4 regions of the Neobacillus solisequens genome follow, and region 4 is predicted to be linked to each of the others. Evidence: riboswitches for the same ligand, from Rfam matches in the RefSeq annotation. Region 4 holds a riboswitch; each other region holds the start of a gene.
The links. A riboswitch is a leader RNA that binds a small molecule or an ion and turns the genes downstream of it on or off. The one in region 4 is predicted to bind S-adenosylmethionine.

Region 1 (7,995 bases), on a different contig from region 4:
TTGGGTTGGCATCCCCACGTGCTTTTTCACTAAGCATCAAGACACGGGATGTTTGTTCAGCATCTGATTTGGATGCTCCGTGTTCAATTTTACCAATGCCGTTAAAAATTAAGGTTGAGTTATCTTTTACAACACCATGATTTAAAATATTGCCTTGCGTGTGTTTTCCAAAGTGCACTACCTTTGTGGTAAAGTTTTGCGTTTGCTCGCCACGCCCGACAACCACTGTTTTCGTATCACCAGTAGAGCCGTCACCAAGTAAGTTAGTTGTATTTTCGGAAATAGTATTCCCTTCATTCATTAGGCCAAGTGCCCAATCAATACGGGAATCTCTGCCGGCCACCCCGCGGCGATTTACATACGTTGTAACCCCTTTTGCCAAGTGATCAACAGCACCATACTGAACCCTTGCATTCGTATTCGCCACGACTTCGGTTAAAATATTCATTAAACTATTTGAGTTTTCCACCGTGGAAATGTAGTTTTCTACGTATGTGACGGAGCTATTATCATCTGCTACCACAATAACATGATTAAATAAATTAGCATCTTCATGGTCATGAACGAAAACTGTTTGAATTGGCTCAGAAACTTCTACATTTTTTGGAACATATAGAAAAACCCCGCCGTTCACAAGCGCGGCATGAAGAGCTGTTAAACGATGCTCATCAGCATTGATTGCTTGAGTCATATAATATTTTTTCAATAATTCCCCATGCTCTCTTGCAGCTGTAAAAATATCTGTGAAAATGACTCCTTGATTTTTCAAGGTTTCAGACAATGATAAGTAAGCCGTGGATTGATTGCGTTGTACATATAAATTTTGATTATCCAGATCGACTAATGACTTTACTGCCTCAGGAAGTTCTTCGAGCGAAGCAAACCCTGAGCTTTTTACAGTATGCTGCTGGAATTGTGTGAAATTCCATTTATCAATCTTCGTCTTATCTGGTCTTGGCATTGGAAGCTCTTCAAATTGCTCCAACGCTTTAAGACGAAACTCGGCCAACCATGCAGGCTCATTCATTTCCTTGGAAAAGGAACTCACAAACCCCTTATCAAACGGTAATTTTGTTTCTGTTGTCATGTTAATCCTCCTAACCGCTTACGCTTCTTGCTCAACTGTTTCATCTTCAATTCCAAGCTCTTGCTTGATCCAGTCATATCCTTCCGCTTCTAAGCGCTGTGCAAGCTCTGGTCCGCCGGATTTAACAACTCGGCCTTGCATCATGACATGCACATGGTCAGGAGTGATATAGTCCAATAGACGTTGATAGTGGGTAATAATTAAGCAGCCAAACTCTTCGCTGCGCATTTCGTTGACACCTTTTGAAACTACTTTTAATGCATCGATATCTAAACCTGAGTCAATTTCGTCAAGGATGGCGATTTTAGGCTCAAGCATCATTAGTTGTAAAATTTCATTTCGCTTTTTCTCCCCGCCAGAGAAGCCTTCGTTCAGATAACGCTGTGCCATATCAAGATCCATTTCTAAAAATTCCATTTGTTTATCCATTTTACGGATGAATTTCATTAATGAAATCTCATTGCCTTCCCCAAGGCGGCTGTTGATGGCAGAACGTAAAAAGTCAGCGTTGGTTACGCCGTTAATTTCACTTGGGTATTGCATCGCTAAAAACAGACCCGCACGAGCGCGCTCATCCACTTCCATTTCAAGTACATCTTTTCCATCAAGTGTAATGCTGCCGCTTGTTACCTCATATTTTGGATGTCCCATGATGGCGGAAGATAAAGTAGATTTACCTGTTCCGTTAGGTCCCATGATCGCGTGAATTTCTCCGCCCTTTATTTCAAGGTTTACACCTTTTAAAATTTCTTTCCCCTCAATTGCAACATGCAGATCTTTGATTGTTAAAGTTGATCCAGCCATTTTTATACCTCCGAAAAATGTTTTGTATCTTTTGAACCCTATTGGAAAATAACTGCATTCTCAATCTATTCTCATTACAATCTTATAACAAATGAAATCTATTATCAACTTTTATGTGTTAATAACTATTTTATATTTTCACTGATTTAATTCTAAATGAGAATCAAAGTAACTTATAGTTTGAAAATTCAGCCTAATTTGTTTTATGTAAAAACAAGCCCGATAAAAATCATACCTTATTTGTTGTTTTCTTTTCAATCGATAGACTCGGGAGCAATACAGTCTATTTTTTACTAATCAGTTTGGATTCATGTAAAAAGAAAAGCCAGTGGATTCCACTGACTTTTCAGATGTATTTCTTCCTATTAATATATTACTCAGATACAGGAACAACCGCGCCTTTGTATTTTTCAAGAATGAAGTCTTGAATTTCTTTAGAGTGAAGGACTTCGACAAGGGTTTTGATTGCTTTTTTGTTTTCATCACCTTTACGAACAGTAATAATGTTTACATACGGTGATTCTTTCCCCTCAAGTGCAATTGCGTCCTTCATTGGATTTAATCCCGCTTGTAGTGCATAGTTTGTGTTGATTAGGACTGCATCTGCTTCGTCATTTTGATATACCTTTGGCAGCATCGCAGCTTCTACATCCGTTTTGAATTTTAGATTTTTTGGATTTTTAGCAATATCTTCTACTTTAGCAGTTGTTTTATCAATACCTTGTTTTAAAGTGATTAATTTTTCATGGTCAAGAAGGGAAAGCATGCGGCCATGGTCAGCAACAGAGTTACTCATGATAATCGTTGCACCCTTCGGAAGCTCTGATAACTTTTTATAGCGTTTAGAATATACACCAATTGGTTCAATATGAATGCCGCCAGCATTAACAAAATCAAAATCTTTATTTTTTGCCATTTGATCTTTTAAGTAAGGGACGTGCTGGAAAAAGTTTGCATCAAGATCACCAGATGCCAAAGCTTTGTTAGGTGTCACATAGTCATTGATAACTTTAACTTGAAGATCAATACCTTTCTTCTTTAAAAGGGGTTTGGCTTTTTTAAGGATTTCAGAATGGGGAACTTGCGATGCCCCTACTACTAATGTTGTTTCTTTACTCTCAGAAGCATTGTTTTTCCCGCAGGCTGCAAGTGAAAAGATAACTAATAATGCTGATACGAAAACGAATAATTTTTTCATTTTTTCCTCCTGATATTTATGTTTTATCTTTTATCAATTAATCTTGTGATCTTATCACCAACAAATTGGATGATAAAAACTATGATCAAAATAAATACGGTTGAATACACCATTATTTGTGTATTATAACTTTGGAATCCTTGTAAGTAGGCAAGATTTCCAAGTCCTCCTGCACCAATGACGCCAGCCATGGCAGTATAACCTACTAAGGCAATTCCGGTTACTGTTATTCCCGATATTAACGCTGGCAAAGATTCAGGAATTAACACCTTGAAAATAATTTGCCAATTTGTTGCCCCCATCGATTTTGCTGCTTCAATAACTCCCTTATCAATTTCACGTAAAGCAATTTCTACCATCCTTGCATAAAAGGGAGCTGCCCCGATGATTAGAGCTGGTAATGCGGCATTGGCCCCAAGCATGGTACCCATGATCAAAACGGTAAATGGTAGCAATAAAATAATAAGGATAATAAACGGAATGGAACGGAAGATATTTACGATTGAAGCAATAATTTGATTAATCACTCGATTTTCCCAAAGATTCCCTTTTCCGGTTAAAAATAAAATAATTCCTAAAATGATACCAAGAATGAATGTAAACACGACTGAAATGGCCGTCATATAAAGGGTCTCTTCGGTTGCCACCCAAATACTATCCCAATCGACGTTATAGAACCAAGTATCAAGCATTCTCGATCACCTCCACTCCTACCTGCTGGGAACCAATAAACTCAATTGCTTTGTTGACCTCGGCTTCGTCTCCGTCAAGATGAATGAAAAGTGTGCCGTATGATCCACTTTGGGTTTGCGATATTTTCCCTTGTAGGATGTTGACCGTTACATTGTGATGACGAATTAGATTCGTGATCACCGGCTGTTCAGCAGACTCTCCAATAAAGGTTAATTGAACAACACGGCCGGATTGATAGTGTTCGAGCAAATGCTCTGCTGTTTCCTTTGTTTCACCCGGTTCGGTTACTTGTTTAACAAAGCGCTTGGTGATGGATTGCTGCGGATTTTTGAACACATCCAGAACGGAACCCATTTCCACCACTTTTCCGCTTTCCATTACTGCCACTCGATGACAAATTTTGCGAATGACGTGCATTTCGTGAGTAATTAACACAATCGTTAAGCCATACTGTTTATTAATATCAACAAGCAAATCCAAAATGGAATCTGTTGTCTGCGGATCAAGTGCTGAAGTGGCTTCATCGCACAGTAGCACTTTCGGATTATTAGCCAGTGCTCTGGCAATGCCAACCCGTTGTTTTTGTCCGCCGCTTAGTTGAGAAGGGTAAGCATTTTCTCTGCCCTCAAGACCAACTAATTTAATCAATTCATTTACCCGCTTTTGTCTTTCTGCCCCTTTGACTCCGGCAATTTCTAGCGGGAACGCAATATTTTCGCTTACAGTCCTTGACCATAATAAGTTAAAATGCTGGAAGATCATGCTGATTTCCTGGCGGGCCTTGCGAAGCTCACTGCCTTTAATTTTGGAAATTTCTCTTCCGGCGACCGTTACACTGCCTTCAGTCGGTAGCTCAAGGCCATTAAGCATTCGAATCAAGGTACTTTTACCTGCGCCACTATATCCAATGACTCCGAAAATTTCTCCCTTTTTAATATCCAGATTGACCTCATCAACTGCTTTGAGCTGCCCCTGTTTCGAAGGGAAAATTTTTCGAACATTTTTAATTGATATCATTGCCTCACCTGCTTCATATCCAGAATACGTAAATATAGGGTTTGAATTTTTCGTTAAAAGGATACTATTTTAAAAAAATAAAAGCCTTTCTGCAAGGGCAGAAAGGCATTATAAATCAATCCTTTCTCCCATCTCTCAAAGCATTCGCTTTGTGTGAATTGGCACCATTTCAATAAAATTGACGGTTGCCGGGCTTCATAGGGCACATCCCTCAGCCTCTCTTGATAAGAGCTTAAACAATCCTATATTCAATTAATACTTTAGTTCGTTTACGTAAAAAATATATTACGAAAGTTATCGTATCATGGATAAAAAGCAGTGTCAATAAAATTTCTTCATTTTCGGAAAAATTCGACTAAGCCTTCGTTTTTAATGAAGTTAGACCTGTTGCCACCTCAATGGCATCCTCAAGATCTTCAATTAAGTCCTCGGCATTTTCGATCCCTATAGACAGTCGAATTAAATCCTCTGAAACTCCTGATGCTTTCAAACCCTCTTCATCAAGTTGCTGGTGCGTGGTGCTGGCCGGGTGAATAATCAAACTCTTCGCATCTCCCACATTGGCCACATGAGCCCATAAAGTAATCGCATTTATTAATTTGGCCCCTGCTTCACGTCCACCCTTAATACCAAAAATAACTACAGAACCGGCACCTTTAGGCAGGTATTTTTTTGCTAATTCATAGTCAGGATGGGATGGATGCCCAGGATAAGAAACCCACTCAACAGCAGGATGATTTTCTAAATACTCCACAACCTTTTGGGTATTGGCCACATGTTCCTTCATTCGCACATGAAGTGTCTCCAATCCAAGTGTAAACTGGAAGGCGTTTTGCGGACTTAACGCTGGCCCTAGGTCGCGCAGCAATTGAACACGTGCCTTAACAATATACGCAACAGGTCCAAGTGCTTCTGCATAGACCAGGTCATGATAGCTTGGATCCGGAGTCGTAAAACCAGGGAATTTCCGTGAATTCCAATCAAACTTTCCTCCATCGACAATGACACCCCCTAAAGTTGTGCCATTCCCAAGCAACCATTTAGTGGCTGAATGAATGACAATATCTGCACCATGTTCAATCGGACGGCACAAATATGGAGTAGCAAAGGTATTATCAATGATTAGCGGAATCCCTGCTTGATGAGCAATTTCCGCTACTTTTTCAATGTCCAAAATAGTTAAGCTTGGATTACCGATGGTTTCAGCAAAGACAGCCTTCGTTTTTTCAGTAATAGCCGCACGGAAGTTTTCTGGATCTGCAGGGTCAACAAACTTTACCTTAATTCCGTATTTCGGAAGAGTCACGGCGAATAAATTAAAGGTGCCGCCGTACAGTGTTGAAGCAGAAACAATTTCATCACCAGCTTCGGCGATGTTTAAAATGGCTAGAGTAATGGCCGCCATACCGCTTGCCACCGCAAGGGCGCCAACCCCACCTTCTAATAATGCAACTCTCTCCTCAAACACAGTAACGGTCGGGTTATGTATCCGCGTGTAAATATAGCCCGGTTCTTTTAACCCAAATAGGTTAGCTGCATGCTCGGTATCCTTAAATTGATAGGCGTTGTTCTGATAGATTGGAACAGCGCGTGCACCAGTAACCGGATCCGGCGATAAACCTCCATGAACCCCTAATGTCTCAAACCGATATTTCTTTTGCTTTTCTGTCATTTTCCTTACTCCTCTCTCTTTTGTATAAAAATAAAACCCCCACTTCATAAGAAGAGGGGGATCCACTCTTTTTATAAAGTGGGGGATCCGTACTTCTTATCTTTCGGGGCATGAAGCTCCGCTGGAATTGGCACCGTGTCTCAAACCGGTTGCTGGGCATCGTCGGGCCAGTCCCTCCGCCACTCTGGATAAGAATTATTCATTATTATTACTGAATATTTAAAAAATATATTACAGGATGTCCTCTACCTAGTCAAGAGTTTTACTAACTAATTTTGGCAAAATTTTGACTGCTCGCTAATACGAATAATGCTTCTAATAGCAGCACGATTCTTAAGGGTGCTTCTACTTTTAACACGCCCTCACGTTGAAGTGTCCGCAGTTTTGCCTCACCACTTATTAATCGATGGATCCCTGCATTGCTGCCGTTAATCGTATAGCCTGGAGCTAAATCATCACTAATTTCAATTGTACCGTGGTTAATTGCCAGTTTGACTGTTTCATGGTGGGTCGAAATGGCTACGTGAAAATCTGCCTGTCGGATCAATGGCAGAATATGCTCCAACTGGTTAGCAGCAAGTATAAATGAATGAACCGCTTCCTTCATACAATCACTCCGCTTCCGTTATGCTACCTTTACTATTCAGCAATAATATGCCGACTTCCTTTAATAAATGCTCGACAATTACCGTACCTGAGATGATCATTTCCCGAGAAATATGTCGGAAGGAGGGATTCTTAACACATTTTTCACCATTTTTTGTCGGAAGTTTTGTAAAATAGATTTATCAAATTTGAAAGGAAAGAAGTCATGATTATTAAACCTCGAACCGAGCCTCATGATTTAGCAATGTTTCGGATCTTGAATGCACGCATGGAGTTATCGGAAAATGACAAAAGAAATTTTATCAATCTGCAAAAAGGATATTTAGGAGAGTTGAAATTTGATGAATTTGCAGAACGACAACTTGATGATCATATTCCGATTCTAAATGATTTACTTATGAAACATAACAACTCCTATTTTCAAATTGATTCATTTATCATAGCAAATGGTGTTGGGAACCTTATCGATATCAAAAATTCAGAAGGTGATTACATTTTTAGAGATGGGCAGTTTTATCCCATGGGCAGTAACCAAGAAATATTGAATCCCCTTGGACAATTGGATCGCTGTGTAACACTCCTTCGTAAATCCCTCTCCATTAAGGACTGCCAGATTCCCATCAAACCCTATCTAGCCTTTGTTAATCCTAATTTCACCCTCTATCAAGCACCCGTTCATGAATCCCTCATCTTTCCAACTCAATTGAATGCCTTTATGAAAAAGTTAAATGCCGGAACCACACGAGTTAATGGACACCAAACCAAATTAATAGAAACATTATTAGCAGCCCATATAACAAAGTACCCTTATTCTAAATTACCTGCCTATTCTTTTGAGCAGCTGAAAAAGGGCATTACTTGTTGTAAGTGTCAGTCTTTTTCGATTGCAACCACAGGACGGAAATTGAGTTGTTTGGA
Region 2 (7,995 bases), on a different contig from region 4:
AGGTGTCTGGTCTAAGGAGAAGGCAGCATCGGCAATCTGGTATCTTGTGCTTTGCTTAATGGTTGGAGAACCGTCAGTAACGGATTTACCCATGATCGCTTCAGGATGGGAATCGACAACACCAAGGAAGCCTTCGCCCGGATGAACGCCCGTCCAGTTATCGGTAAACGTTTCATCGCCATACCAAACTACTAAACCAGTATTATATTTCACCCCACGGGAGTACTGTAATGCCGCATCAGATCCAGAATAGTTTCTCCACTCTAGATAATAATAATGTGGTTTCTTGATCCAGCCGTCAGATACTTCAAACCCGTTCAATGCTACTTTTGGTGTTCCCTCTGCATCATCGGAGAATGCAACATTGCCATCTACTGTTAATGACAAATTATCCATTGCAAAACCATCTGGAGCCAGTCCACCATCTGTTACGTATTCAAAAACAAGTTTTACTTTCTTACCGGCAAATTCGCTTAAGTCATAAGATTTATCTACCCATTGACCTTTAGTGGACTCAAAAGCGGAGTTTCCGCGTACTACATCCGATTCATCACCGATGACATCCACTACTTTCTGTGTACCGTCAGATGCAACAGCGGTTACATTTACGTAATCATAATTGGTTTCCACATCGTACAACGCCTTGTAAGCAAACGTTGCATGGCTTGCATTTGTTAAATCAAAGTTCGGGGTTTCCATTACAGTATGTAGGTCATCCCCTTTTGTACTGTAGTAGTACTTGGCCCCAAATTTAGGTGGTATTCCTGGAATTTGCTTTTCAGGAAGGTTTACTTTCACAATTCCAGGGTTCTTGGATTTGGTTACACTCTGATCAAGAACAGCTGCTAGACCGTTTTGATCAAGATCTTTATAATCTACTTCCGTAATATTTGCCCAGTTGCCGCCCAATACTTTTTGGAAAAACTCTTTGTTTTGCGGTGAAAAACTTGGTGGCTGGGTGCCGGCAATGTGTCCGTTCCAGCTGCCGCCGCTCATGATGGACCATGAGGCAACTGGCTCACCTTGACCGGTATACTGGGTATCATATTCGTCCGGAAGACCTAAATCATGGCCAAACTCGTGTGCAAATACGCCAACTGCTCCTTCTTCAGGCTCGATGGTGTAGTCGTACGCAGCCATTCTGCCTTCTTTCCAATAATCTACCGCCGCTTTTGTATTTGGTACGGAATAAACACCGCCTAGATCCCAGCGGTGAGACCAAATGGCATCGTCACCTAGTGCTCCGCCGCCAGCTTCTTGACCTACACCAGCATGAAGAACCATCAGATGATCAACCAAGCCGTCTGGCTCGTTAATATTTCCATCGCCATCAATGTCATAGATATCCAATTTATCATAATCAGCTAAATTGACCCCTTTTGCTACAGCCGCATTCAGGGCATCTTTTACTAGACCGCGAGGACCCTTGGTTCCCGGCTTGTTATCGTTGCCACCCTCTGGGGCATCGCTACCGTAATCAGCAGCATTCCCTGGAACCGTTAGCCAATCAGAAACGTTTCCTGTTACGGTATAGCTGCCGCCAGATTGCTCTTCGTAATATTGTTTAAATGTTTTTACCTTATCACCATTAAATAAGGTGAAATCTTCATTGCCAAACAGCATTTTTTGATAATGATCGCGATTGAAATCTTTGGCGTACATATATCCTGGTTCTTGCTCAATGTTGTTGTGTTTAAAGTCTGCATATTCTACTAGCAAAACTAGCACTTTATCCTCACGGACAGATCCGTTATACGAGGCCTGCTTGGCAGAGTCTACTTTCACTTCACCATTCGGCTTGCCCTTTTTGAAATTTTCGTGGCCTTTATTAAGCTGGGCAACCAGCTTGTCCTTTTGCTTGGTTAAAAAGTCTTTTGCCTTTTTGTCCATTTCCTGCTGCTCTTTTGTTAGGACTTTGTCGGACTTGCCCGGCTTTTCTCCCTGCTTCTTTTTAATGTAAGCGTTTACAGCCTTTGCGATTTCTTCACCGGATGCATCCTTTGAAATAAGTCCTCTTTTCTGTAGTGCTTTTGCCAGCCTGTCCTGGTCAATAATGTTCATGTCCATTGTGGCTGACTCTGCAGTATAAGCCGTCTTTGCTGCAACAGGGGAAATCTTTGGTACTGCAAAACAACTAGAAAATAGTGCCGATGTTGCCAAGGTTGTTGCCGCAATGCTGGAGAAAACCTTTAATTTTCCTCTCTTCTTCACGATTTAGCCTCCCTTTATCTCTATTAAAAAAATAGTACATGTAAAATTGTAATCTACCAATCTATTTATGTAAATATTTACAATAGTCTAAATTTTAGACAAAATACTACACCTATTTTGCCATTTTTTCACTCCTTTAAAATAAAAAAAGCCTTGCTATTCAAGGCTTTTGTTTCCTTTTCTGTAAAAATATCGGTCTTAATCAAACGTTTGATTAATTGAGATATACCTGTCAATTCTCGAAAAATGTCGATGAAATTAGACACATTCATGCTTTTAGTAGCGCCACTTTTTTGAAAGTTCTTCAATGTGATGGGGCGTTGTTCGGCAGCATCCTCCGATCAACCTTGCTCCTGCTCTGTACCATTCTTCGGATTGCAGTTCGAACCTTCCACATAATTCTTGGCCATGCCAAGTTTTTGTTACCGGATTATAGGTTTCTCCCGAATTTGGATATACCAGAATAGGCTTTTTCGTGTTCGTGCGCAACTCCTTAATGGCACTAGTAACATAGGTTACTGGTGCACAATTTATACCAATGGCAATGATTTGTTGGTCCTCGTCAAAATACTGTGCACACTCCGCAAGCTTAGTACCATCACTAATTTCTTTTTCATTTTTCAAAGAAAAGGATAGCCATGCATATACCTCCGGAAATTCTCGCAATAGGGACGATAACACTTTCGCCTCTTGTAAAGAAGGGATCGTTTCAAATGCTAATAAATCGGCTCCGGCTTCAATCAATGCTTCCATTCTAGGACGATGGAATTCTACTAATCTTTCATCTGTTACGCCGTAATTTCCTACATACTCTGAACCATCAGCTAGGTAAGCTCCATATGGTCCAACAGATGCAGCCACTAATGGCTTAGGCCGATTATGCTGCGCAGTTTCCTTCCAAAAATCATCTCTTGCCCTTCTTGCCAGCAGCACTGTTTGCTTCATTAATTCTAAAGCTTCCTTCTTTTCTATTCCACGAGCGGAAAAACCATCAATTGTTGCCTGATAACTTGCCGTAATGGCACAGTCCGCCCCGGCACGAAAATAATCAGAATGAACCTGATAAATCAATTCAGGATTTTCAAGTAACACACGTGCAGACCAAAGGGGATCATCCAAATTACATCCATGGGACTCCAGTTCTGTCGCTAAGGCTCCATCTAGAAGCATAATAGAATGTTGGGATAAAATGGTATCAATTGGGTTGATTTTGTTGGACATAATGGGCGCCTCTTTTCTTTAGATTTTGTGTAAGATAGTAGCTGCCGTAGCAGAGTAATATAAATGGAATACCACAATATAAGGCTATTCGTTGAGTTGGATCAAACGCAATTCCAATACAGGATGCAAGACACAAGATAAATGACAAAATTGGAACAAACGGATAAAGTGGCGTACGATAAACCAAGTCCTCTATTGAATTTCCTTCTTTTAAAAATTGTCTGCGAAATAGGTACTGGGAGGCACTAATACTCATCCATACAACCACCACAGCTAGACCGGAAATGGATACTAGCACAATGTATACAGTATCTGGTGCAACAATGCTAGAGAACAAAGATAAAACTCCGCCTAACATACTGAAAATAACGCCATTGATGGGAACACCCTGTTTAGTCATTTTGGCAAACATGGGTGAAATGGTCTTCTTATTAGCTAATGACCAAAGCATTCTTGAGGAAGCATACAGTCCTGAATTGGCAGCAGATAAAATGGCTGTTAAGATCACAAAGTTCATAATGTCGGCAGAGTAAGGCACCCCTATACGTTCTAGAACAGCAACAAACGGACTCTCTAATACGCCAGCATCGTTCATAGGCAGTAGCGCAGATAATACAATGATGGTTCCTACAAAAAAGAGGATCAATCTCCATAAAGTCGTGCGAATGGCCTTCGGGATTGTTTTTTGCGGATTCGCTGTTTCTCCAGCTGCAATCCCGATTAATTCCGTTCCTGAAAATGCAAAATTCACCGCAAGCATGGTTATGAGAATGGCAAAAGCACCATTAGGAAACAGGCCCCCTTTTACCAAATTTGAAAAGAAAGGTGCTGAGTTTGAATGGGACATGGGAAGAATGCCTACCATCGCCGCTACACCTAAAATAATAAAGACCACAATGGCGATGACCTTTATAGATGAGAACCAGAATTCAGTTTCAGCGAAAAATTTAACCGTTAATACATTAATGATAAAAATTAAAACGGCAAAAAAGGCACTCCAGATCCAAACATTGACCGATGGAAACCATCTTTGCATAAGCATTCCCGCAGCCGTAAATTCAGAACCTAAGGCAACCGTCCACGTTAACCAATACAACCAGGCGACCGTATATCCTGTTCCTGGTCCGATGTATTTAGCTGCAAAGGTATGAAAGGCACCCGTTTCAGGCATATGTACAGAAAGCTCTCCCAAACAAAGCATGACTAGATACACCACTAATGCACCAATCAGATAGGATAAGATCGTCCCAAACGGACCTGCCTGTTGAATCGTATAGCCCGAACTTAAAAATAATCCAGTTCCAATCACACCGCCAAGCGATAGCATGACAATATGACGCGTTTTCATTTCCCTTTGAAATTCTCTCCCATTGTTGTTTTCCATTCATACTCTCCTTTTTAGCTATCCAGAAAAAACAAAAAGCACTCAAAAATGAGTGCTTCACTGACAAATAGAAACGGACCGCTCTTATCTATCAGGTTAATCACCCGCTGGAATTAGCACAGTATCTTAAGCAGACCTGTTGCTGAGGTTTCATCGGGCCAGTCCCTCTACCTCTCTGGATAAGAAATATTTTTTTTATAACCTTATCAGTCATTTTTAGAATTGTCAATACGCTCAATATTTTCAGAAAATATTATTTAACATCAACAAATTGACCTCTCCCTGAAAACGTTAAATTTGAACATTATGTGGCAATTAGTAATTTATTTATAACTGTGAGGATGGACCATTACATTCATCACTATTTTTTAGACACCCTATTGTTTAAAGTGGTGGATATTAGGTTTACTTAAAAAACGTAATGAAATGGGGTTTTTTTCTTGAATTTTCCACAATTAAAAATAGGTCATATGATGCCAAAGGTACCAATCATGCAGGGTGGCATGGGTGTAGGAATCTCTTTAAGCGGACTTGCCTCTGCTGTTGCAAATGCTGGGGGCATTGGGATTATATCAGGAACTGGAATTTCCGTTGATGAAATGCGATCACATATAAGAAAAGCGAAGGAAAATATAAAGGATTCAGGCTATATAGGAGTAAACGTTCTTTTCGCTATGAATGACTTTGCTGAAAAAATGAAGGCAGCCATTGATGAAAAAGTTGATTTCATCATATCAGGCGCTGGAATTTCTAGAGATATGTATGCTTGGGGAAAAGAATCCGGTATTCCCGTTATTTCGATTGTATCTTCCGCAAAACTGGCTAGATTGTCAGAACGTCTTGGTGCTTCAGCCGTTGTGGTGGAAGGTCATGAGGCCGGCGGACACCTTGGTACAGATAGACCTTTGTTTGATATTTTGCCTGAAGTGGTGGAAGCTGTTACGATCCCGGTCATTGCTGCTGGGGGAATCATGACGGGGGAAGATGTTGCGAGAGCCCTACGCGCGGGAGCGTCTGGTGTACAGATCGGAACCAGATTCGTCGCTAGTGATGAATGTGATGCCCCATTAACGTTTAAAGAAAAATATGTACAAGCCAAAAAGGAAGATACCATTTTGGTCAAAACAACGGTTGGTCTCCAGGGGCGTGCCATTAAAAACCATTTTATTGATCTTATTTCAGATGACAAAAAGGTGAAAATCAAAAAGTGCATGGATTGCTTGAAAAATTGTTCTTATCGTTTCTGTACGCTTGATTCTTTGATCACATCGATGAATGGAGATTGCGAGAATGGTCTAGTTTTTGCCGGAGCCAGAGTCCATGAAATCAAAGAAATCCTACCAGTTCAAACAATCATCAACAATATTATGAGCGAATTTAAAGCTTGTGTATAAATGGAAAGGTACCTGCCCACTATCACGGTCAGGTACCTTTTTTTAAAAGGCTATGTTAAAGAATACGGTTGATTTTAAACCCTGTTGATTGGAGCGGAAGGCACGAAGACTCCTCGAAAATGCTACCGTATTTCCTTCGTGCGTGGGCGAATTCTAGGTAGAAAATCAATGTCCTGTGGGAGTACGGTTCTGGACAGACCCCGCAGGCGCAAGCGCCGAGGAGACTCGCCGAAACGCCCACGGAAAGCGAAGTGCCTGGAGTGGAAATCAACATACAAGTTTAAAGAGCCTTTTAAAAAATAACGAAATCCCTCTATAAATCAGGAATTTGCCAATCAATTTCCTCCAACCCTATTTCCCGCAGAATCGCATTTGTTCTGGAAAACGGTCGGCTGCCAAAGAACCCCCTATTGGCAGAAAAAGGACTTGGGTGCGGAGATTTGATGATGTAATGATGCGGTGAGGTAATCAACTGTTCTTTTTGTTGCGCAAAATTCCCCCAAAGGATAAACACAACCGGTGTTTCCCGCTGATTTAAGGTTTCAATCACTTTGTCCGTAAATAGGTCCCACCCAAGGTCTTTATGAGAATTCGGTGTCCCTGCACGCACCGTTAATGTCGCATTCAACATCAGTACGCCTTGCTCGGCCCATTTTACAAGGAACCCATTATTCGGGATCGTGCACCCCAAATCCGCTTTCAGTTCTTTATAAATATTTTGCAATGATGGCGGAATACCCACGCCTGGTTTAACAGAAAAGCTTAATCCATGTGCCTGTCCCGGGCCATGATACGGATCTTGTCCGATAATGACCACCTTCGTCTGATGAAACGGAGTAAGATGCAAGGCATTAAATATATCGTATTGCTCCGGATAGATCACTCTCGTTTGATACTCTTCTTTTAAAATTCCCCTTAGCCGTTGATAATACGGCTTTTCAAACTCTCCTTCCAACAAAGGAGACCAATCATTTTTTAAAATGGCCATTTCTATTTCACACTCGATTCCAAAGTTGTTAAACTACTATTATTATAATGAGTGGTGAACGGGGGTATCAATCATAAGATTTTCTTCGCTAATTCTTACTGGGATTACTAAGGTCAACAAAATTGATTTTATATACAATAAAACTAGTCGCAATATTATGTATCATATGGTCCCAAATATAATGAAAATCTTTGCATGTAAAAAGCCTTTATGGCAAATTGCGTTTTGAAAGACAAAAGACTTGTTACTAACCATGTCAGTGTCCTTCATCAAGCTTATGAAGGACAGTTTTCATTTCTAATAGAAGCCTGATGTCTTTCATCCCAGCTATGATGGACAATACCATTATTAAAAATGAGGTACTTGTCTTTCATCCATTTAAAGTCTACTGAGCCTTTAAAGGCTTTTGGAACTCACATGGCCTTCTATCTCCCCTCAATCATAGAGGTGGTCACCCCACCAACAACGATCACGACACAAGAATAAAAAATTCGATCCAAATTCAACACAGAAAGACCTGCTAATACAATCAACCCATCGATGAAGATAATAATCCATGCGATATTCAACGAAAGAGATTTTGAAATCATTTTAGCCAGCAGATCCGTCCCTCCTGAGCTTGTCTTGTAATACAGCATGAGCCCAACACCTATCCCAATGACCATTCCCCCAATGATAGCACTTGTTAGCGGAGAAATCAGAAATTGGTAACGAAGAGGTGCGAGAACATCAATAAATATGGACGATAAAAACAAACCAAATAAACTACTTAAGAAATAGGTTTTTTCATTCTTTGA
Region 3 (7,995 bases), on a different contig from region 4:
ATTGCTTCAGAAATGGCTCGAATATGATCCGGTGTTGTACCACAGCAGCCGCCGACAATGTTAAGCCAGCCGTGGGCTGCAAAATCAGAAAGCTTCTTTGCCAAAGTTTCCGGTGTCTCATGATAATGACCTTCTTCATCAGGCAAGCCGGCATTCGGGTAGCAGCTGACGGCTGTTGAAGCAAGAGCAGCTAAAGAGCGGATATGATCCTGCATGAACTCCGGACCGGTGGCACAGTTTAAGCCTACTGCAACAGGTTTCATATGCTCAACCGAGATAAAGAACGATTCAATTGATTGTCCAGCTAACGTAGTTCCCATCGGTTCAATCGTTCCTGAAATAAACAATGGCAAGGTTTTGCCTGTTTTTTCAAAGGCATTCTGTATCCCGACAAAGCCTGCTTTTACATTCAGCATGTCTTGGCTTGTTTCTAAGAGCAACAAGTCGACGCCTCCGTCGATGAGACCGAGTGCCTGCTCCTCATAGGAAACGGCCAAAGCTTCAAACGTGGTTCCACCGGTTACACTTAAAGTTTTAGTCGTTGGTCCCATCGAACCAGCAACATAACGCGGCCATTCCTGCGTCGATGCTTTTTCGACCTCAGCTGCAGCAATCAACGCGGCTTTTTTATTAATTTCATAGGCTTTATAGCCCAACTCGTATTCATCTAGAACAATACTCGTTGCGCCAAAGGTATTTGTTTCAATAATATCAGCGCCTGCTTCCAAATATTCACGGTGAACCTTGGCGATCACCTCAGGAGCAGTCAACACAAGATTTTCGTTACAGCCTTCGTACTCTTCGCCGCCAAAATCATCTGCGGTAAGATCAGCTTGCTGCAACATCGTTCCCATGGCCCCGTCCATCACGAGGATCCGTTTTTTCAATTGTTCAGTAAATGGTGTTTTCGGCATAGCTGTTCCCCCTCACTTCACCTGCACGCTGTCGGGCATAATGGGCCAGTTCAGCGGTCATTTCATAACGTAAAAATGGTGTGATCAAATAGATGCCATTAAATAAATCCAATGCAGCATCAATCAAATATTTCGTAATCTCAATTCCTTCACGGGCGGCTGCCACCGGATTATCGCTCAGCTTCGCCATCCGTTCACGAATGGAGTCGGTAATTTTAATGCCGGGCACTTCATTATGAAGGAACTCGGCATTCTTACTGCTTGTCAAAGGCATGAGCCCAATATAAATCGGTGCATTCAGATGCTTGGTATGCTCATACACTTCCACGAGCTTTTCCTCAGAAAAAACAGGCTGAGAAATAAAGTAATCCGCACCGTAACTGATTTTCTTTTCCAAACGTTTTACGGTTTTTTCTAGTGAACGGACATTCGGGTTAAATGCACCGGCGATACTGAAGGCCGTTTTCTGCCCTAAATCTTTCCCAGAAAACGATAACCCTTCATTGAGCTGCTTAATCATTTGAATCAACTCAAAAGAAGAGACATCATAAACGGAAGAGGCTCCTGGGAAGTCGCCAACTCGCGCTGGATCACCGGTTATCGCCAACACATCATGCATCCCTAAAGTATGAAGCCCCATTAAATGGGATTGCAATCCGATGATATTACGGTCTCGGCAGGCGATATGGATCAGTGGGCGCATGCCCAACTCCTGTTTCACTAAATAGCCAAGTGATTCATTGGAGATTCTCACCTGGGCCAGCGAATTATCCGCCATCGTAATCGCATCGATACCTGCTGTTTTTAATGCTTTTGCTCCTTCAAAAAACTTTTTCGTATCTAGTTTTCTCGGAGTATCTAATTCTACTATGACAGAAGGCCGTTCTTTCACAATTTCATGAAGCGGGATAGAATCCCGTTTCGCTGATTGGCTTTCAACATGAATCGACCTTGGTTTTAATTTTACGACTTTTTCGTAAATTGGTACACTACTCTTTACTTCTGCTGCAAAAGCGCGAATATGAGCCGGAGTCGTGCCACAGCATCCACCTATTAAGCGGACCCCTTCATTTCGGAAGCTTTGTGCAGAATGCCGAAAATAATCGGCATCTCCGTCATAATGAAATTTCCCATCTGTATAAGCGGGGAGACTGGCATTCGGATAGGCTGACAGAAACGCATGCTTCGGCAATTCAATTTGAGCCAGTGCCTCCAGCATATGGTGCGGACCAAGCCGGCAGTTAATCCCCACGACATCAGCACCAATCTCTTCAAGCCGTTTCAGAGCATTATTTACAGGAGTCCGATTTTGTAAAAAACCCGGCTCTTGCAAGGAAACCTGTGCAATAATCGGCAGTTTCGTTTCTTTACGAGCAATCGCCAGTACTGTTTCAAGCTCTTCCTGATCATAGAAGGTTTCCAGCAACAATCCGTCAACACCTTCTAGCAATAGACAATACAGCTGTTCACGGAAACTGCGTTTAATTTCTTCTATAGTAATAGAATTGGGTTTGATGCCGCGATTGCCACCAATGGTACCTAGTACATAGGCATTTCCCTGCGCCGCCTTTTTCGCATTCACAACAGCGGCACTATTAATCTCCTTCACCGAATCCTCCAAACCATACCTCTGCAGCTTCAAATAATTGGCCGCATACGAATTAGTTTGAATCACATCGGCGCCGGCATCGATATAAGCCTGATGAATGCGTTGAATTTGTTCGGGCTGGGAAAGATTCAGCTCCTCGAAGCAGCAATCCGTACCATAGGAATAGAGCAGCGTTCCCATTGCGCCATCCCCAATTAAGATTTGATTCGATAATTTTTCTAAAAAGCTCATTTCGATTCCCCTCGTTGTAAGACCAATTCGTTGTGTGCAAGCTTTTCAAAGGCCTGGGAAAAATCCTTGATAAGATCTTCCGGATTTTCCAGACCGACAGATAAACGAAGTAAACTATTTTTAATGCCTCGCTTTTCACGTTCTGGTTGCGGCATAGCAGCGTGTGACATTTTTGCAGGATAAGATAAAATCGACTCCACCGCACCAAGACTCACAGCAAATACCGGAATCTTCACATTGGAAACAAAGGAGCGAACTACATCTTCATCCTTTAGTTCAAACGATAAAACCGCACCGGCACCATAGGCCTGTTCCTGTTGAATTTCGTATTGGGGGTGATCCTCAAGAGCCGGATAGTATACTTTTTCGACAAGCGGATGGGCTTGTAAAAATTCTGCCAAGGTTAATGCCGATCTTTGCGATTGTTCCAGGCGAACATGGAGAGTCTTCAACCCGCGTAGTACTAACCAGGCATCTTGAACTCCCAAAATCGCTCCAAAGGAATTTTGTAAAAAGTAAAGCCGTTTCGCTAGCGCGTCATCGTTCACAACAGCTAGCCCGGCAACGACATCACTATGTCCCGCTAAAAATTTCGTAGCACTATGTAGCACCACATCAACTCCCAGCTCCAATGGTTTCTGAAGCTGTGGAGTTAGGAATGTATTATCCACAAAAGTCAACGCATCAATTTCTTTCGCCAATTGACTGATTGCGCGAATATCCGTCACTTTTAATAGCGGGTTAGAAGGTGTTTCAACATAAAAGGCCTTTGTATTAGGTTGAATTGCCTGTTTTACCTGATCAAGGTCTGTCATATCGACAAACGTATGTTGGATCCCGAATCGTGTAAGAACCTCGGTCACCATTCGGAACGTCCCACCGTAGACATCCTCCGTAATCACGACATGATCGCCGGAAGAAAGAAGCAAGAAGGCTGTGGAAATGGCCGCCATTCCTGATGAAAAAGCAAAGCCTTTCACGCCGCCCTCTAATTCGGCAATGACATCCTCCAGTGCTTCTCGAGTCGGATTTAAACTGCGGGCATAATCATATTTGCCAAATTGGTCGATATCAAATTGATGAAAGGTGGATGCATGCTGGATCGGAACACTTACCGCACCCGTAGCAGGGTCCACTTTATGACGGTTATGAAGCAGCCTCGTTTCAAAACAATAATCTTCGGTTTCCATTATGCAATCACTCCTTCACGAATTTTGGCAAACGCCTGACTAAGATCAAAAATAATATCTTCCGCATCTTCTGTACCAACAGAGAAACGCAACAATCGATTACAAACACCTTGTTGAATGCGGATTTCTTCAGGAATATCAGCATGGGTTTGTGTTGCTGGATAAGTAATGAAGCTTTCCGTTCCGCCCAGGCTTTCCGCAAACGAAATAAGTTCTAAATTCTGCAGGAATGGGTTAACCCACGTTTCATCCTTAATTCGGAAGGAAACCATTCCGCCGCGTCCCGGATATAAAACATCAATGACATCATCATGTTTGGAAAGGAATTCAACGATGGCCTGCGCATTTTTTTCATGGCGCTCCATTCTTAAGGATAGAGTCTTCATACCGCGCATAAGCAGCCAGGAATCAAACGGACTAAGCACACCGCCGGCTCCGTTATGATAAAGGGCCAGTTGCTCGCAAAGATCTTGGCCTTTGGCAACAATCAATCCGGCAAGTACGTCATTATGTCCACCCAGATATTTGGTCGCACTATGGATGACAATATCCGCACCAAGCTTAATCGGCTGCTGCAAGAGCGGAGTATAGAAGGTATTATCAACAATCAGCAGAATTCCGTGCTTTTTTGCAATCTCGGAAATCGCTGCAATATCTGCCTCCTGCATGAGGGGGTTGGTAGGAGTCTCGAGAAAGATGGCTTTTGTTTGCGGAGTAATCTTGCTTTCAACCTCTTCCGGACAACACGTATTCACATATTGAGATGTTAAGCCCCATTTTTTATATCCTTTTTCCAATAGACGATAAGTCCCTCCGTATAAATCCTCACTAACAAGCCACTCATCTCCAGATTGAAATAAGGAGAGGATCGTGAAAATCGCCGCCATTCCAGAGCTGCAGGCAAACCCCTGATCGCCGCCTTCCAAATCAGCAATCGTCTTTTCAAGGAGCTGGCGTGTTGGGTTTCCTGTCCGAGTATAATCAAACCCAGTCGATTGCCCAATTCCTGCATGGCGGTAGGCAGTTGAAAAATATACCGGTGGATTCACGGTGCCTGTCTCCGTTTCACTTCTGTTTCCAATTTGAGCAAGTTTCGTATCAATTTTGTACATTGTGCACACTCCCTGTTTAGTAAAATTGTAGTGTTTTCTCACTTTAAAGCATTGCGGCATTAAAGCGTGGTAATAAAAGAAAAAAGCCCTCTATAAGAAGAAGACTTTTGTAATCCGACCAAAGCGTCATTCTTCTTATCTCGCAAATTAACAATTTGCAGGAGTTAGCACCTTTTCAGTGAAAAAATCCACTGAAGGTTGCTGAGGCGTCACAGGGCCATTCCCTCGACCTCTCTTGATAAGAAAATCAATATTAAGACTTTTTATAAAATTTACTACAATTTATAAAAGGTGTCAATAAATTTTTAGAAATTGCAGAATTTGCTGGATTTTGTAAGGGGGAAGATGGTTGACAATGAGACTATTAGATTATAATATAGTTTTATCAAGTTGTTCTTTATGTAGAACAGATAAAGAGTTTGTATCCCAGATTTATTAGGTAGAAAAGAAAATAATTAGGTAAATATACCGGTAATTAAAGGTTTTATGTATATATAATCTTTTAAATGAATATTCTAACTGTGTTCTTTTTTTAGAACCTTTGTTTCATATTATTTATTCAGAATATTCGGTTATAAAAGGAAGAATAATAGGATAATAGTATTTAACTAATGACTTTTTACATAGTTGGTGGAGGAAAACCATGAGTGCTATAGCAGGGATCTATCATATGAATAATGAACCTTTAATTGTTGAACACGGCAGAATATTAATGAAAGAACTAGAAAAATATCCAGCAGATGATGTTCAAACTTGGTATAGCGACAAAATCTTCCTCGGCTGTCATGCACAATGGATCACACCAGAGTCTGTCGGTGAGAAGCTTCCTTATTATGATCTAGAAAGGAAACTGGCCATAAATGCCGATGCCATCATTGATAATCGGGCTGAACTATTTGAAAAACTCCAAATCCCAAAGGCAAAGCAAAAATCCATAACGGACAGCGAACTAATCCTCCTTTCTTATGATAAATGGGGCGAAGACTCACCCAAGTATTTAGTTGGCGATTTTGCCTATATGATTTGGGATGAGCGAGAGCAGAAGGTGTTTGGGGCTAGGGATTATTCTGGTTTAAGGACTCTCTACTTCCACTTTCAAAACAACAAGTTTGCATTCTCGACTGTGATGGCCCCTTTATTGAAATTACCATACATAGAAAAAACATTAAATAAACAATGGATTGCAGAGTTTTTAGCGAATCCGGGGATGTTTGAATCGGTAGATCCTTCTTCAACGGTTTATACAACATTGCGGCAAATTCCCCCTTCACATTCATTAAAAGTGATAAATGGCGAACTAACAGTATCAAGGTATTGTCAGTTGCCAGAAGAAAATAAGTTGAAATTGAAGTCTAATGAGGAATATGAAGAGGCCTTTAAGGAGGTCTACCAAAGGGCTGTTAATGACCGATTAAGAACGATTCACAAAGTGGGCGCTCACCTAAGCGGCGGATTAGATTCCGGATCAGTGGCGTGTCTAGCTGCTCCAGCATTGCGCGGGGAGAGCAAACAATTGCATACCTTTAGCTACGTACCTTTACAAGAGTTTGAGGACTGGACCCCTAAAAGTCGGGTAGCTAATGAGCGTCCACTGATTGAATCGACTGTAAATTTTGTTGGGAATATAGTACCCGAATTTCTGGATTTTGAGGGGGAAAGTTCATACACAGTCATTGATGAATGGCTAAATCACTTAGAAATGCCCTATAAGTTTTTTGAAAATAGTTATTGGCTAAAAGGGATTTATGAGCGGGCTAACCAAAAAGGTGTAGGGGTGCTTCTTAATGGTCAAAGAGGAAATTGGACAGTTTCTTGGGGTCCAGCGTTAGAATACCACGTCAGGTTATTAAAAAAGTTTCAGCTGATTCGAAGTATTCGAGAAATATTTTTATATAGTAGAAACCTGCAAGTAAAAAAGTCAAGAGTTGTGTCAGTTGTAGCTCGGAAAACATTTCCATTAGTTGGTAGAATTTTCACTGGGAAAGAAGTGGACCCTTCTCCACTAATGATCAATTCAGAATTTGCCGAGAATATGGGAGTATTCGAAACCCTATTAAGTCATGGAATTGATCGGAATGGAACCATCTCGCAAAATTGGTATGAAATTAGAAAAATGCAATTTGAACAGCTTTACTACTGGAATATAACAGGAACGTATGGATCCAAATTTTCGCTGCCATATAAAGTATGGGATCGTGATCCTACTAATGATCTGCGTGTCGCTCGTTTTTGTTTATCCCTACCTGAGGAACAATACGTTCAAAATGGTTTAGACAGAGCTCTAATCAGGAGAACAACTAAAAATTTATTACCAGACAATATACGATTGAACTTTCGAACTAGAGGAGCACAAGGTGCCGATGGAATCATTAGAATGACGTCACATTGGAGTAAGTTCATAAACGAGTTAGAGCAAATGCTTAATGATGCTCAAGTAGCTGAATACTTAAATATAGAGTTCATTCGTACCATTATACCAAAGTTTAAAGAGATTCCGGGTCCGGAATATGTCTACGATCAAGATTTTAAAATATTAATGCGTAGTTTAATATTCTATCGATTTATAAAAAAAGTTGCTTGAAAGGAGGTGATAGCATGAAAAAAGAATGGAGCACTCCTGAATTAGAAGTACTGAACGTTAACATGACTATGGCAGGACCTGGTCATAAAATTCCAGATGCAGTACAACCAGATCCAGACGATCCAGTAAAGTACAGCTAATGAATGTAGATTTCAGTGAATCATGGCCACAAAACTGCCCTTATACAATGCAAAGTGTGTAAGGGCTTTTAAAAATTTTTCTCGGTAGCTGGAGTGAGAACATGACTATCACAAAAAGTGCCCTATTGTATAAGGGATTTGGATTGAATCTATTAAGTGAAATAGTTTTGCCTGAAATGACGTTATTAAAACATACAGTTAATGAGGCAGACATCGAA
Region 4 (7,995 bases):
AGCTGATCTTTTAACGATTCTGGAGCATAAAGGCAAGCTAGCAGGTTTAAAGCTTGCTTATGTAGGAGATGGAAATAATAATGTAGCGCACTCCTTAATGGAAGGTGCGGCAAAAGTGGGCATGAATATTAGTATTGCCAGCCCTCCAGGATATTTGCCTGATGGAGCGATTACGGAAAATGCGATTAAAATAGGTGAACAAACTGGCAGCAAGGTCGTTATTTCTAATGATCCACTTGAAGCCATTAAAGATGCAGATGTTATTGTAACAGATGTTTGGACCAGTATGGGCCAGGAAAAGGAAACCGAAAAGCGCCTAAACGATTTAAAAGACTTTCAGGTTAATGAAGAATTATGCAAATATGCAAAAGAAGATTTTATATTCCTTCATTGTCTCCCTGCCCATCGTGGTGAAGAGGTTACCACAAAGATTATTGACGGTATTCATTCAGTTGTATTCGATGAGGCGGAAAACCGCTTACACGCTCAAAAGGCAATTTTAAAATTATTATTAGGTTAATAGACTTTATTTTTTCGAGAATTTATGTATAATAATACTATCAAATGTATTTTAATTCATTTCTAGTAATAAGGAGCGTTATCATGACAAAGGAAAAAATTGTATTAGCCTACTCAGGCGGTTTAGATACTTCTGTTTCAGTTAAATGGATTCAAGAAAAATATGGCTATGATGTTATCGCGTTAGGACTTGATGTCGGCGAAGGCAAAGATTTAGAAGCGATCAAGAACAAGGCGTTAAATGTAGGCGCCGTTAAAGCCTATATTGTGGATGCCAAAGAATTGTTGGCGAAGGAATATATTTTACCAGCTTTAAAGGCTAATTGTTTATACGAAGGAAAATATCCATTATCCTCTGCGCTTTCCCGCCCACTTATTTCAAAACTACTCGTGGAGGTAGCGGAAAAAGAAGGAGCCCAGGCAGTTGCGCATGGCTGTACGGGTAAAGGAAATGACCAGGTGCGCTTTGAAGTCTCTGTTCAAGCGTTAAATCCAAAACTTAAAGTGGTAGCTCCTGTTCGTGAGTGGGGCATGACACGTGATGAGGAAATTAAATACGCCCAAAAGAATGGGATTCCAATTCCGGTTGATTTAGACAATCCATTCTCCATTGATGCAAATATTTGGGGACGTGCCTGTGAGGCAGGTGTGCTGGAAAACCCTTGGGCAGAGCCACCTGAAGCTGCATTTGATTGGACCAATCCAATTGAATTAACACCAGATGCACCTGAATATCTTGAGATTGAATTCGAACAAGGCGTGCCAGTGGCCTTAAATGGTGAAAAGCTCCCTCTTGTTCAATTAATTGAAACGTTAAACGAACTTGGCGGCAAGCATGGTGTCGGCCGTATTGACCATATCGAAAATAGATTAGTAGGAATTAAATCCCGTGAAGTCTATGAAAATCCAGCTGCCCTTATTTTAATTAATGCCCACAAGGAATTAGAATTTTTAACTTTGCCTCGCGAAGTCACTCAATTCAAAACCCAGGTGGAGCAGCAAATGGCAAAAATCATTTATGAAGGCCTTTGGTTTTCTCCATTAAAGGCTGCTCTTGATGCCTTTATTGAGGAAACACAAAAGGTAGTATCTGGTACAATTCGTGTTAAGCTTCATAAAGGGAATCATACTGTTGTCGGCCGTCAATCCGTCCACAGTTTATATAATGAGGAACTGGCGACTTATACAAAAGGTGACGCATTTGATCATAATGCGGCTGTTGGTTTTATCAAATTATGGGGTCTGCCAACCAAAGTGTATGCTGAGGTAAATAATAAAGAATCTATTTTAAAATAAAGTCGGAGTGCCCTCGAAAATTGATTCGAGGGCAGTCTTCTTAGTATTAGGAGGAGTAATCATGTCTAAGCTATGGGGCGGACGCTTTACCAAAGAAACGAACAAGCTCGTCGAAGAATTCACTGCTTCGATATCCTTTGACCAGAAGCTGGCCAAGGAGGATATCGCCGGAAGCCTGGCACATGTGCAAATGCTGGGCCAATGTGGTATTATCCCGTTGGACGATGTTGAAAAAATTAAGCAAGGCTTACTGTCTATTAAAGAAATGGTCGACCGTAACGAGGTTGAATTTTTGGTAGAAGATGAAGATATTCATATGAATATTGAAAAGCTATTGATAGAAAAAATTGGCCCTGTCGGTGGAAAATTGCATACTGGTCGAAGCCGGAATGATCAGGTTGCCACTGATATGCATCTGTATCTGCGCACAAAAACGCTAGAATTGATCACCTTAATGGAGGAAGTGCAGGGAGCCATTCTCAATCAGGCAAAGGAACATATCGAAACGTTGATTCCAGGCTATACACATTTGCAACGGGCGCAGCCAGTTTCATTTGCCCATCATTTAATGGCTTATTTCTGGATGTTTGAACGTGATAAAGAAAGATTGACAGATTCCTTGAAACGGATTAACTGGCTTCCGCTTGGTTCAGGGGCATTAGCAGGCACCACCTTCCCGATCGACCGAGAACTCGTTGCGGGATTACTAGGATTTGAAACGATTTATCCCAATAGCATGGATGCCGTAAGCGACCGTGACTTTATTCTGGAATTTCTGTCCATCGGCTCGATTATCATGACCCATATTTCCCGCCTGTCGGAGGAATTGGTCATTTGGTCAAGCCAAGAGTTTCAATTTGTCGAACTGGATGATTCCTTTTGTACCGGTTCAAGTATCATGCCGCAGAAAAAGAACCCGGATGTGCCAGAATTACTGCGTGGGAAAACAGGCCGTGCATATGGCAATTTGATTGGGTTATTGACGGTATTGAAAGGCTTGCCGCTAGCTTATAATAAGGATTTACAGGAAGACAAAGAGGGCATGTTTGATACGGTAGAAACACTAGAAGGCTCTTTGAAGCTGCTTGCTCCGATGATTGAAACGATGACTGTGAAAAAAGACGTGATGCGCAAAGCGATCAATAATGATTTCTCCAATGCGACCGATATCGCCGATTATTTGGTTCGCAAAGGGCTTCCGTTCCGCGACGCACATGAAGTAATTGGGAAAATTGTTTTATATGCCATTCAATCTGGCAAGTTTTTGCTGGACTTAAGCATGGAAGAATACGAACAATTTAGTCCGTTGTTTGAATCAGACATATACGAGGTTCTTGCTCCAGAGCATGTTGTAGCTGTCCGTAATAGCTTTGGCGGAACCTCGCCGTCCCAGGTACTTGAGCAAATTAAACTGGCCGAGGCGAAATTGGAAAAATAAGTTGAAAGAATGCCACCCGCTTGTGTGATGCGGGTGGTGTTTTTTTTATAATATAGCCGTTTTATCTACTTGAAATGTGAATATTATCCTAAACTCATAAGTGCATAACTTTATCGACTTGAAAACGAAGTATATCAAAGTAAAAGAAGGTCTTATCAACGAGAATTGGGCTATATCAACGCAAAAGAGGATCTTATCAACGAGAATGGGGGTCTATCAATATAAAGAAGGAAATATACGATAGGTTCATATTTTTTTAGGCGAATAACTGAAGTTCTTAACACTAAACCACAGGGGCACAAAACAGGTTCATCAATTGGAAGGAAAAGAATGGTTGATCATAAATCACTTTAATATTGACATTTCAAGTAAATTCAGATAATATTTCATTTAAATATTGGAAATTTAGTGAAAAGTCAAATACATATCTCTTATCCAGAGCGGCGGAGGGACTAGGCCCTATGAAGCCCGGCAACCTTCAAGGTATTCCTTGAAAAGGTGCTAATTCCTGCAGGTATTATTACCTGAAAGATAAGAGGAGGAACTAGCCCTCTTCTTATGAAGAGGGCTTTTCTTTTAGGCTGTGTTAAAGGTCAGTGTTGATTTTTTACACTCTGTTGATTGTAGCGGAAGATGCGAAGACTCCTCGAAAACGCTATCGCATTTCCTTCGTGCGTGGGCAGATTCAAGGAAGAAATTCAATGTCCTGTGGGAGTACGGTACTGGAGAGACCCCACAGGTGCAAACGCCGAGGAGGCTCGCCGAAACGCCCACGAACCGCTTGCATCTAGAGTGGAAATCAACAGACAAGTTTAACCGAGTCTTCTTTAAAAAAAATACGTGGAAAGGGTGAACAGAAAATGGATGTTATTAAGGTGGCGATACTAGGTTTTGGAACGGTAGGGGAAGGGGTATATCGGACAATTCAAACACATGGGGATGAGTTGCAGGCTACATTGGGAAAACGCGTAGAAGTTGCTTCCATACTCGTCCGCAATAAACAGAAGTCAAGGGATATTAGAGAAGAGGTTCTGGTAACGACAGACTTTGAAGAAATCCTGCAGTTTCCGCAGTTAGATATTGTGTTTGAAGCAATCGTTGAAAAGGAACCGACTTTCACTTATTTAAAACAAGCCATTCAAAAGGGCTGCCACATCATTACAGCCAATAAAGAAATGTTTGCCCACCACGGAGAAGAGCTGTTGAAATTAGCAGAGGAACATCACGTATCAGTTGGATTTGAAGCTACAGTGGCCGGTGGGATACCGGTGATTCAAACACTGGGTCAGTTATTAAAGATTAATCGTGTACAGTATATTCAGGGCATATTAAATGGTACATCCAATTTTATCTTAACGGAAATGCGTGAGAAAAAGCTGTCCTTCCAAGAGGCACTGACTCAAGCACAAGAAAATGGTTATGCAGAAGCAGACCCTACCAATGATGTCGAAGGCTTCGATGCCTTCTATAAAAGCATGATTCTTAGCAGAATTGCATTTGGCGAGCAGCCGAATTGGCAGGAAGTGGAACGGGAAGGGATTACTTCGATTACGAGTGAGTTAATTGAAACAGCTGAACTTGCAGGATTAAGGTTTAAACATGTTGCCAGCATTCATAAGGCGGGAGATAATCTAACTGCCATTGTAAAACCAGTTGTTGTTGGGAAAGAACATCCTTTTTACCATGTGGAAGGGGTGGAAAATGCAGTTAATGTCCATTCAGATATCGTCGGCAGGATTACATTGCAGGGCCCTGGAGCTGGAATGTTTCCTACCGCCAGTGCCATGATTGAGGATTTAGTATATGTTTGTCAAACGAACTCATCTGGACCTCGACCTGAAAAATCTGGCACTGCCACCATTTCAGATAAAAATAATGAAACGAAACAACAGTGGTTGATTCATGGTCATGTGAAAAATTATATCCACCCTTCGATTACATGGTTAGAGCAAATTAACGAGACAACTTTTATAGTTGAAGCTACAAAACGTGATGTCGATCAGTTGAATCAACAGGAACAATCCCTACGTTATTTCACCATTCTTGGAGAATATGAGCCAATAAAAAAACCAGTAAAAGTCTTATAAGCAGGAGCACCGAAATAGAAAAGGTGCTCCCGTTTAATTATCCAGGGATTTATCCACAGCAGGAGTCCTGCGAGGAGAGTGTTCCACAAGATTATCCACATTATCCACAAAAAATAGGTTCAGGTTCAGTATTTAACTATTCACAAATTAGAATTCCCCGATAATCAGGCTTGACAATACATTTCGATCGATATCCACATTATCAACATTATCCACAGTTATGATTGATAACAGGAAGGTAATCTAGTTCACAGTGTATTCATATATACACTATAAATATGTTAAGAAACTGTGAAAACCGTTGTCATTTTAGTAGCTGCAGAGTATATTAAAAGTGTAGAGGAGATAGTGAAAGCAATCACAAACTCCACTACAGTCGACAGCTAGCTGAATACTTCCTATCATTTGATTTACAAAAATTGGGTATGAACTCAAAAGTTAATAGGAGATGATTGTGATGAGATGGTATAAAACCCCTATCGCAGCAGTTGTTTGGACAGTGTTAAGGATTTGGCTTGGATTCCAATGGATCGAGGCTGGTTATCATAAACTAGTAGGTGGATTTGATGCTGGAGGCTTCTTAAAAGGGGCACTAGCAAATGCAACAGGTGAACACCCAGCCGTTCAAGCTTGGTATGCTGACTTCTTACAAAGCTTTGCCATTCCAAATGTGCATATCTTCAACGTATTAATTCCATGGGGTGAGTTACTTGTAGGTATTGGCTTAGTCGTAGGTTTGGCAACTATTCCAGCTTTAATCGCAGGTGCATTCATGAACTTAAACTTTATGTTAGCCGGAACAACTAGCACTAATCCTATTCTTTATACAGCAGCCATGATTCTATTATTCGCAGGCGCGGGAGCTTATTACTTCGGTCTTGACCGATTCGCCGTACCATATGTTAAAAATGTATTAAAAAAGGAACCAGTTAAAAATGGTAACACACACTAACGGTTTTACCAGGTTCTAAACTACCTCCCCCTTGGAACCTGTTGAAATAACATTTATTCCCCCTTATAAATAATTGGAAAGAAGCAGGGCGTGCCTGCTTCTATTTTTTTACTTTCGACCGCGATTTTGAACACGTTGGTTAGCTGCATTAGCCCGAGCAAGTGCTTCTAGATCTGCTCCATCAGCCATTTCTTTTGAAAATTCTACGTCATTGCCGTCAGATTTCATGTTTTTTGGCACCTGTGGAAGTGATGCTTTGTTTTTATCGCGAGTTTTATGTCCATGTGCGCGACCCATTATAAAAACCCCTTTCAATTGTAAGCAGTGGTGGGAGCATCATCAGCTCCCTTTACTAGCTTTTACAAAAGCGAAGGGGGTCATTAATGGAAAAAAATTTAATGCTTATAATTTAGTTTTCCGGTCAGTAAATCCTCCAGCCTTATCAGCCATTTTAAATTCACGTTGATACAGAACTTCCTGTGTGCTTGATAAAGTATACTTGAAGCGATTTTTATCCTTTTTCTTATCTCCCATTTTTCTCATTCCTTTCAAACTTAACTGTAGTTTTATGTAAAAGTGGTACAATTTGTACCCACTTCCATTTTTACCTTTAAAGGGGGGATTGATACGGATTTTTTAAATATATTTTTCAAATCAAGTTATGGTAAAGTAAGGGAGAGGTGAAGAAAATGGCCATTATAACAAAAATCACCACGCAAAAAAACAACGCTGATCGGTTTAATATTTTTATGGACAAGGGGAAAGGCGAGGAATTTGCCTTTAGTGTCGATAGTGATGTTTTAATAAAATTTCAGCTAAAAAAAGGCATGGAACTTGATGAGTTTTCACTTTTAGAGATTCAATATCAAGATGACATACGTAAAGCCTATAACCTAGCTGTTCATTTTTTGGCTAGAAGAATCAGATCGGAAAAAGAAATCAAGGACTATCTTTTGAAAAAAGAAATGGAAGAACCCGTAATTAATGAAGTCTTACATAAATTAACCGAGCAAAAATACATTAATGATGAAGAATACGCCTTTGCGTATGTTAGAACACAAGCTAATACAACGGATAAAGGTCCTGGGGTCATTAAGCAGGAGTTGAAGGAGAAAGGAATTGCTGAAAAAATCGGCTCTTTGGCTTTAGAGGAATATTCTATTGAACAGCAGATTGAAAAAGCAATGAAGCTCAGTCAAAAGTTTTTTAACAAAAATTCCAAGGATTCTTTTAGAATCCAGAAACAAAAGTTTGAACAGATGCTGTTAAGAAAGGGTTATTCTTTTGAAGTCATCCAACTGGCCTTGAGGGAAACGGAAGACTCGAATAAGGATGAAGAATTTGAAGCAATTAGGTATCAAGGAGAAAAAATCCAAAGAAAATATTCGGGGTACAGTGGATTTGAATACGAGCAAAAGGTCAAACAAGCCTTATACCGAAAAGGCTTTCCAATTGAACTAATCGAGCGGTATTTATCTGAAAGTAAAGAATCATGACGAAATTGTCATGATTTTTTACTTCCAATGATGATAGAATCCTGATCTATTTGATCCATAATGGTTTCGGCAACCTCTTGTGCTGAACGGAATCGGGAGAAATCTTTTATATGGTCACTTCCTTCCCAGAAGGGGGTATTCATACCACCCATGTAAACTGCATTGATTTTAATGCCACTACCTTCTAATTCTTTTTGAAGGCTCTCT

Region 1: another riboswitch for S-adenosylmethionine. It lies ahead of ACI3K6_RS10360 (O-acetylhomoserine aminocarboxypropyltransferase/cysteine synthase family protein); the one in region 4 lies ahead of ACI3K6_RS11655 (homoserine dehydrogenase).
Region 2: another riboswitch for S-adenosylmethionine. It lies ahead of mmuP (S-methylmethionine permease); the one in region 4 lies ahead of ACI3K6_RS11655 (homoserine dehydrogenase).
Region 3: another riboswitch for S-adenosylmethionine. It lies ahead of ACI3K6_RS10800 (methionine biosynthesis PLP-dependent protein); the one in region 4 lies ahead of ACI3K6_RS11655 (homoserine dehydrogenase).

The regions. Positions count from the first base shown of each region.
Region 1 is NZ_JBKFGJ010000009.1:226,684-234,678, reverse strand. Features, by position in the region: gene sufD (Fe-S cluster assembly protein SufD) at 1-1,087, opposite strand, end outside; gene sufC (Fe-S cluster assembly ATPase SufC) at 1,106-1,891, opposite strand; gene ACI3K6_RS10375 (MetQ/NlpA family ABC transporter substrate-binding protein) at 2,265-3,089, opposite strand; gene ACI3K6_RS10370 (methionine ABC transporter permease) at 3,113-3,781, opposite strand; gene ACI3K6_RS10365 (methionine ABC transporter ATP-binding protein) at 3,774-4,799, opposite strand; SAM riboswitch class I at 4,925-5,030, opposite strand; gene ACI3K6_RS10360 (O-acetylhomoserine aminocarboxypropyltransferase/cysteine synthase family protein) at 5,155-6,471, opposite strand; SAM riboswitch class I at 6,565-6,666, opposite strand; gene ACI3K6_RS10355 (hypothetical protein) at 6,737-7,078, opposite strand; gene ACI3K6_RS10350 (nuclease-related domain-containing protein) at 7,283-7,995, shown strand, end outside.
Region 2 is NZ_JBKFGJ010000006.1:2,810-10,804, forward strand. Features, by position in the region: gene ACI3K6_RS07605 (immune inhibitor A domain-containing protein) at 1-2,211, opposite strand, end outside; gene mmuM (homocysteine S-methyltransferase) at 2,488-3,432, opposite strand; gene mmuP (S-methylmethionine permease) at 3,407-4,816, opposite strand; SAM riboswitch class I at 4,898-5,002, opposite strand; gene ACI3K6_RS07620 (NAD(P)H-dependent flavin oxidoreductase) at 5,257-6,210, shown strand; gene ACI3K6_RS07625 (uracil-DNA glycosylase) at 6,524-7,198, opposite strand; gene ACI3K6_RS07630 (YitT family protein) at 7,624-7,995, opposite strand, start outside.
Region 3 is NZ_JBKFGJ010000010.1:21,345-29,339, forward strand. Features, by position in the region: gene metH (methionine synthase) at 1-914, opposite strand, end outside; gene ACI3K6_RS10790 (bifunctional homocysteine S-methyltransferase/methylenetetrahydrofolate reductase) at 892-2,754, opposite strand; gene metC (cystathionine beta-lyase) at 2,751-3,944, opposite strand; gene ACI3K6_RS10800 (methionine biosynthesis PLP-dependent protein) at 3,944-5,056, opposite strand; SAM riboswitch class I at 5,189-5,301, opposite strand; gene ACI3K6_RS10805 (asparagine synthase-related protein) at 5,700-7,637, shown strand; gene ACI3K6_RS10810 (paeninodin family lasso peptide) at 7,652-7,777, shown strand; gene ACI3K6_RS10815 (aldolase) at 7,879-7,995, shown strand, end outside.
Region 4 is NZ_JBKFGJ010000011.1:23,162-31,156, reverse strand. Features, by position in the region: gene argF (ornithine carbamoyltransferase) at 1-520, shown strand, start outside; gene ACI3K6_RS11665 (argininosuccinate synthase) at 604-1,815, shown strand; gene argH (argininosuccinate lyase) at 1,877-3,253, shown strand; SAM riboswitch class I at 3,682-3,791, shown strand; gene ACI3K6_RS11655 (homoserine dehydrogenase) at 4,114-5,340, shown strand; gene ACI3K6_RS11650 (DoxX family protein) at 5,798-6,292, shown strand; gene ACI3K6_RS11645 (YfhD family protein) at 6,401-6,589, opposite strand; gene ACI3K6_RS11640 (YfhE family protein) at 6,695-6,826, opposite strand; gene recX (recombination regulator RecX) at 6,982-7,788, shown strand; gene ACI3K6_RS11630 (SDR family NAD(P)-dependent oxidoreductase) at 7,797-7,995, opposite strand, start outside.